Regions from separate parts of the Streptomyces sp. NPDC051940 genome, predicted to be linked through region 1. Evidence: riboswitches for the same ligand, from Rfam matches in the RefSeq annotation. Region 1 holds a riboswitch; the other holds the start of a gene.
The links. Region 1 has a riboswitch for S-adenosylmethionine ahead of thrC (threonine synthase). Riboswitches for the same ligand answer to the same signal wherever they lie in the genome.
Positions count from the first base shown of each region.

Region 2: it holds a riboswitch for S-adenosylmethionine, as region 1 does, so the genes downstream of both, AB0M28_RS40045 (aminotransferase class V-fold PLP-dependent enzyme) here and thrC (threonine synthase) in region 1, are expected to answer to the same signal.

Region 1 covers NZ_JBFAXR010000032.1:33,837-37,241, forward strand. The annotation lists gene AB0M28_RS15375 (MoaD/ThiS family protein) at 458-733, opposite strand; gene thrC (threonine synthase) at 735-2,015, opposite strand; SAM riboswitch class I at 2,032-2,167, opposite strand; gene AB0M28_RS15385 (glucosyl-3-phosphoglycerate synthase) at 2,355-3,323, shown strand; gene AB0M28_RS15390 (trehalose-6-phosphate synthase) at 3,399-3,405, shown strand, end outside.
Region 2 covers NZ_JBFAXR010000254.1:355-3,759, forward strand. The annotation lists gene AB0M28_RS40045 (aminotransferase class V-fold PLP-dependent enzyme) at 265-1,650, opposite strand; SAM riboswitch class IV at 1,960-2,077, opposite strand; gene trpD (anthranilate phosphoribosyltransferase) at 2,195-3,247, opposite strand.

The DNA of each region.
Region 1 (3,405 bases):
CGGCTCTTCCCCCGCAACTCCCCGGAGGCGTACGCCGGAACGCGTCGACCGCGGCTGAATGTATCTGCACCGATGCCCACTGCAACAGGTCAATCGGACGAGAATTCTGGGCACACCCGATCGGTATTAATCAGCCCAATTCCCAGCACCTCAGGGCAAAACGGGCCGGGCATAGCCCACCAACACGACAATTCGCACGCCGACTTCGGCCACAACTTGTCGCGTTCTCATATGCGTCGGGCATGAACCACCCGGCGGACACCACCGGGGAACATCCCAACCCTATCGCTAGTAATCCCGCGCACAGCACCGACCCGCCCCACAGGTCCTGTCCCGTACGTCACAGCACAGCACCCCGACACCACCGCGAACGCACCCCGACAGCACCGCGCCCCCTCCCGGATCCATCCGGAAGGGGGCGCGCAGCGGGCCGAGTTGGCGACGGCGGGAAGGGACGTCAGCCTCCCGCCACCGCCGGGATGATCGAGACGCCCGCGCCGTCCGGCGTCGGCGTCTGGAGGCCCGACGCGAAGCGGACGTCGTCGTCGTTGACGTACACGTTCACGAAGCGCCGCAGCTTGCCCTGGTCGTCCAGGACGCGCGCGCCGATGCCCGTGTGGTTCCTGTCGAGGTCGGTCAGTACGTCGGCGAGGGTCGCGCCCTCGGCGCTCACCTCGGCCTGCCCGCCGGTGTAGGTGCGCAGGATGGTGGGGATGCGGACGTTCACGCTCATGTCAGAGGCCAGCCTCTCGGAAGGAGTCCAGGGTGGGGCGGATGACGGCGGACAGCCCGGTCGTGGGGGCCACCGCGTCGAGGGTCTTGAGGCCGTCGCCGGTGTTGATGGCGACGGTGGTCTCGGACGGGCTGATCCGGCCGTCCGCGACGAGCTTGGCCAGCACGCCGAAGGTGACGCCGCCCGCGGTCTCCGCGAAGACGCCCTCGGTGCGGGCGAGCTGCTTGATGGCGTCGACGACGGCGGTGTCGTCGACGTCCTCCACCGCGCCGCCGGTGCGACGCGCGATGTCCAGGACGTACGGACCGTCGGCCGGGTTGCCGATGGCCAGGGACTTGGCGATGGTGTCCGGCCGCACCGGGCGGACCACCTCGTGGCCGTCCTTGTAGGCGCGGGAGACCGGCGAGCAGCCCTCCGCCTGGGCCCCGAAGATCTTGTACGGCCGGTCCTCGACCAGGCCGAGGGCGATGAGCTCCTTCAGCCCCTTGTCGATCTTGGTGAGCTGGGAGCCGGAGGCCACCGGGATCACGATGTTGTCGGGGATCCGCCACCCCAGCTGCTCGCAGATCTCGTACGCCAGGGTCTTCGACCCCTCCGCGTAGTACGGCCGCAGATTGACGTTCGTGAAGCCCCAGCCCTCGCCGATCGGGTCGCCGATGAGCTCCGAGCAGAAGCGGTTCACGTCGTCGTAGGTGCCCTCGATGCCGACGACCTGGCCGCCGTACACCGCGGCCATGAGGATCTTGCCCTGCTCCAGGTCGTGCGGGATGAACACGCACGACTTGAGGCCCGCGCGGGCCGCGGCGGCGCCGACCGCGCCGGCGAGGTTGCCGGTGGAGGAGCAGGACAGGGTGGTGAAACCGAAGACGCGGGCGGCCTCGACGGCGATGGCGACGACGCGGTCCTTGAAGGAGTGCGTCGGGTTGCCGGAGTCGTCCTTCACGAAGAGCCTGCCGGGCTCCACGCCCAGTTCGGCGCCGAGCCGGTCGGCGGTGATCAGCCGGGTGAAGCCGGGGTTCAGGTTGGGCTTGGACGCCACGTCCGCCGGAACGGGAAGCAGCGGGGCGTAACGCCAGATGCTCTGCGGACCGGCCTCGATGCGCTTGCGCAGGCCCTCCGGGTCGCCACTCGGCAGGTCGTACGCGACCTCGAGCGGCCCGAAACACTCCTCGCAGGCGAAGACCGGTCCGAGCGGTACGCGGTGCCCGCACTCGCGGCAGCTCAGCGCGACGGCGGAGCCCAGCGTGACATCGGTGGCGGGTGCAACTGTCTCGACAGCCATGAAGCGGAGGCCTCTCTCCTCATCTTCCCCGCGGCGGACCTCGCCGCAGGACGGAATTGGCACCATCTCCGCCGGGGGCCTCTGCTAGGAGGACCGGTCGGAGGGTTGCCGGGGCTTCAACGGGCCGTTCCCTCTGCCCCTCTGGATGAGCGGTATGAAGTTGTGTCCGAGCGGTGTTGTCCGATCGGTTTGTACGCGCCTGATCGACCCCGACATGCGGTGGTCACACGCGCTGTTCAAGACTGTAACCGACACCCGCGACTGTTGAGATAGTCGTCCGAACCGCGAGACACGCCACATTCCAGGCCCAGACCGAGACCCAGACCCGGAGGTATGCAGGTGCTTGACGAGGTGGAGCGCTGGCTGAGCACCCGGTCCTGGTCAGCGGCGGACCGGCCGCTCCCCGCGCTCCTCGCCGCCAAGCGGGCGCTGGGGCCGCGGGGAACCGTCAGCGTGGTGCTGCCCGCCCTGAACGAGGAGCCGACGGTCGGCCTGATCGTCCGGACGATCCGCAAGGCGCTGATGGAGGAGGCACCGCTGGTCGACGAGCTGGTGGTGGTCGACTCCGGCTCCACGGACCGTACGGCCGAGGTGGCCGCCGCCGCGGGCGCGCGGGTGGTGCACCGCGACGAGGTGCTGCCGCGGCTGCCGGCGCTGCCCGGCAAGGGCGAGGTGCTGTGGCGGTCGCTGCTGGCGACGACGGGGGAGATCGTCGCGTTCGTCGACGCGGACCTGAAGGACTTCGACCCGGCGTTCGTCTCGGGCATCGTCGGCCCCCTCCTCACCGATCCGGACCTCGCGTTCGTCAAGGCCATGTACGACCGGCCGCTCGACCCCGCGTTCGCGGGCGCGACGCCCGGGCAGGGCGGCCGGGTCACGGAGCTGGTGGCGCGCCCGCTGCTGAACCTGCACTGGCCGCAGCTGGCCGGCTTCGTCCAGCCGCTGGGCGGCGAGTACGCGGCCCGCCGCTCGCTGCTGGAGACGCTGCCGTTCCCGGTGGGTTACGGCGTGGAGCTGGGGCTGCTGGTGGACACCCTGCACTCGGTGGGCCTGGACGCGATGGCCCAGGTCGACGTCGGCGTACGGCGCCACCGGCACCAGGACGGCCAGGCCCTGGGCCGGATGGCGGCCGCGATCTACCGCACCGCGCAGCTGCGCCTGGCCCGGGGCCATCTGGTGCGCCCGCGGCTCACCCAGTTCGACCGCGCCGCGGAGGGCGGCTTCGAGCCCCGTACGCACGAGGTGGACACGGAGGAGCGCCCCCCGATGCTCGACATCCCGGAGTACGTCCGGCGCCGGGCCGCCTGACCCGGGGGGACGCGGATGACCCGCACGGACGCGGAACACGTTTGGCGCGCGGGCGGCGCGGCTAGGCTCGCAGACATGGTCG
Region 2 (3,405 bases), on a different contig from region 1:
GGGACCCGGGGCCGGGCGCAGGGCTCGGGCCCAGGGCGCGGGCTCGGGCCCAGGGCCCGCCCCACGGCCCGAGCGCGGGTCTGGCTCCAGGTCCGGGTGCAGGCTCGGCCCCCCCGGCCGCAAGCCCAGGCGCCGGCGTCAGGTAAGGCACGCCGTAACGGGTGGTGTGTGGGTGGGGGCAACCCCGCGCCGAAGGCGCGGGCGGCGCCGTCCGCGGGCCGGCAACCGCCCGCCGCGCAGCGCGAGACGCCCCCGTCCGCAGAGCTAGACCCGCCCCACCAGCTCCCCCACCGCCGCCAGGAACCGTACAACGTGCTCGTCCGGCGTGCCCACCCCGAAGCTCACCCGGATCGCGTGCAGCGGACGCTCCCCCGAGGCCGACGCCGAGGCGGAGGCCGAGCCGTCCGACGACCCATCGCAGTCCGCCGGCTCATCGCCCTCCGCGCCGAGGAGCGTCCGCACGAGCGGGTGCGCGCAGAAGAGACCATCCCGAACCCCGATGCCGTACTCCGCGGAGAGCGCCTGCGCGAAGGCCGAGCTGTCCCAGCCCGCGACCGTGAACGAGAGGACCCCGACCCGGTCGGAGTCGTCCCCGAACAGGGAGAGCACCTGGACCGCGGGCAGCGCCGCGAGCCCGGAGCGCAGGCGGCCGAGGAGCGCCTCCTCACGGGCCAGCAGACGGTCGAAGCCCGCCTCCGTGAGGGCCTTGCACGCGGAGGCGATCGCGTACGCGCCGATCACGTTCGGCGATCCCGCCTCGTGCCGGGCCGCCGTGGTGTGCCACTCCACGGACACCCCGCCGGCCGGTCGCCGCGCCACCGTGCGCGAGGCGCCGCCGCCCGCCAGGTAGGGCTCCGCCGACTGCAGCCAGTCCGCCCGCCCCGCCAGCACACCGGAGCCGAAGGGCGCGTACAGCTTGTGGCCGGAGAAAGCCACCCAGTCGACGTCCAGCGACGTGAGGGACACCGGCCGGTGCGGGGCGAGCTGCGCCGCGTCGAGCACGATCCGCGCCCCGTGCCGGTGCGCGGCCGCGGCCAGTTCGCGGACCGGCCACACCTCGCCGGTGACGTTCGAGGCGCCGGTCACGCAGACCAGCGCGGGACCGTCGCCGCCGCGCGTGGCGAGGGCGGCCTCCAGGACGCCCACCGCCTCGCGGGGGGAACGGGGCGCGTCGAGGTACGTGACGGACACGTCGGAGCGGCGCTCCCAGGGGAGCAGCGCGGCGTGGTGCTCGGTCTCGAAGACGAACACCCGCGTGCCGGTGGGCAGCACCGCCGCGAGGAGGTTCAGGGAGTCGGTGGTGGACCGGGTGAAGACGACCTGGTCGTCCGCGCGGCAGCCGAGGAACTCCGCGACGGTCGCCCGGCTGGACTCGAAGAGCTCCGTGGACAGCTGGGAGAGGTAGCCCGCACCCCGGTGCACGCTGCCGTAGTACGGCGCGTACGCCGCCACGTCGTCCCACACCCGCTGCAGCGCGGGCGCGCTGGCGGCGTAGTCGAGCGCCGCGTACTCCAGCTCCCCGCCGGAGGCGACGGGCACGCGCACGTCCCGGCCGAGGACGGGGAGCGGGGCGGCGGCTGCGGAGAGGGCCGTACAGGCGGGGTCGGAGGTGGTGGCGGAGGCGGTCGGGGCAGCGGTGGGCACGGACATGGCGAGGTCTCCTCAGGGCAGGCCGGAGCGTGGCGGCGGTGAAGGTGAAAGCGCGCGTCGAAGACGCGGAAACCCCGAAAGGCGCGCGCGAAGCGCACCCGATACGGACCCGGAAGGCACGGAGGGCACGGACGCGAAGACGCCCGGACGCGAACGCGGGAGCGCACGGCCACGGCACGAAACACACACCGTGCGGGCGTACGCAGAAGCGGCCCGTCGTCGGGGTGGGAGAAAGGGGCCGACCGGCCCTAGCGCATTCGCTTGCTCACGGAGCTCTCCCTCGACCACCAGGACCCCTGGCTTGCGAGGGGTCCGCGCTTGCCGCAGACCTCGCTGCCTGCGGCCTGGTCATCACCCGGGGCACCCCGCCACGGACGGAGGGTTGCCGGACAGCGGGCCGGGGCCTGAATCGCTGTCACTCGTGACCTGGTTCAGAAGTATGCCATGTGATCGTCCGCGCGCAACATGTCTGTCCGGATCGCGGAACGCCGGCGCGCGAAGCGGGGTGGCCGCCGGCCGGGGGCCGGCAACCACCCCGTGCCGATCAGGAGTTGCTGACCGCGACCCAGCGCTCCAGGGTGCGCTGCGCGGCCCCCGAGTCGATGGACTCCGCCGCCCGGGCCATCCCCGCTGCGAGCTGCTCGGCGAGCGGCGCGTCGGTGGGGTCCAGGGCGGCGAGGGCGGCGGCGGAGTTGAGCAGGACGGCGTCGCGGACGGGGCCGGTCTCGCCGGCCAGCAGCCGGCGGGCGACGTCCGCGTTGTACGACGCGTCGGCGCCGCGCAGGGCCTCGATGCCGACGAGCCGGATGCCGAGGTCGCGCGGGTCGAACGTCTGCTGCGTCACCGTGCCGTCGCGGACCACCCACACCTGGGAGGTGCCGGTGATGGTCAGCTCGTCGAGGCCGTCGTCGCCGCGGAAAACGAGGGCGGAGGAACCGCGTTCGGCGAGTACGCCGGCCATGATCGGGGCCATCCGGGCGTCGGCGACGCCGGTGGCCTGGGCGCGGACCCGGGCGGGGTTGGTGAGGGGGCCGAGGAAGTTGAAGGGCGTCGCGACACCCAGTTCCTTACGGGCCTGGGCGACGTGACGCAGGGAGGGGTGGAACTTCACCGCGAAGCAGAAGGTGATGCCCGCCTCCTCCGCGACCTCGACGACGCGGCCGGGGCCGAGTTCGAGGTTGACGCCGAGCTTCTCCAGTACGTCGGAGGCGCCGGACGCGGAGGACGCGGCGCGGTTGCCGTGCTTGACGACCTTGGCTCCGGTGCCGGCGACGACGATCGCGGACATCGTGGAGATGTTGACCGTACGGGCGCGGTCGCCGCCCGTGCCCACGATGTCGACGGTACGGCCGGGGACCTCGATCAGATTGGCGTGCTGGTACATCGTCCGGACCAGGCCGGCCATCTCGTCGACGGTCTCGCCCTTCGCGCGCAGGGCCACCGCGAAGCCAGCGATCTGGGCGTTCGTCGCCTCGCCGCGCATGATGCGGTCCATCGCCCAGGCGGTGTCGTCGGTGCTCAGGTCCTTCTTGGCGAGCAGGGCGCTCAGCACGTCGGGCCAGGTGCGGCCGCCTCCGGTCGGTGTGGCAGCGCTCATCGGGGTCCCTCCTGTGCGTGTGCGCCTGCGGCGCGGGCCTACGGGGTACGCGGTGCAGCCTATCGGCGCCCCACCACCCCGCGCGCCCTCCGCCCACCCTTCGGACCCCCCCGGTCCCCACCCCGCGTCCGGCACCGCCCCGCGCCCTGGGCGTGAGC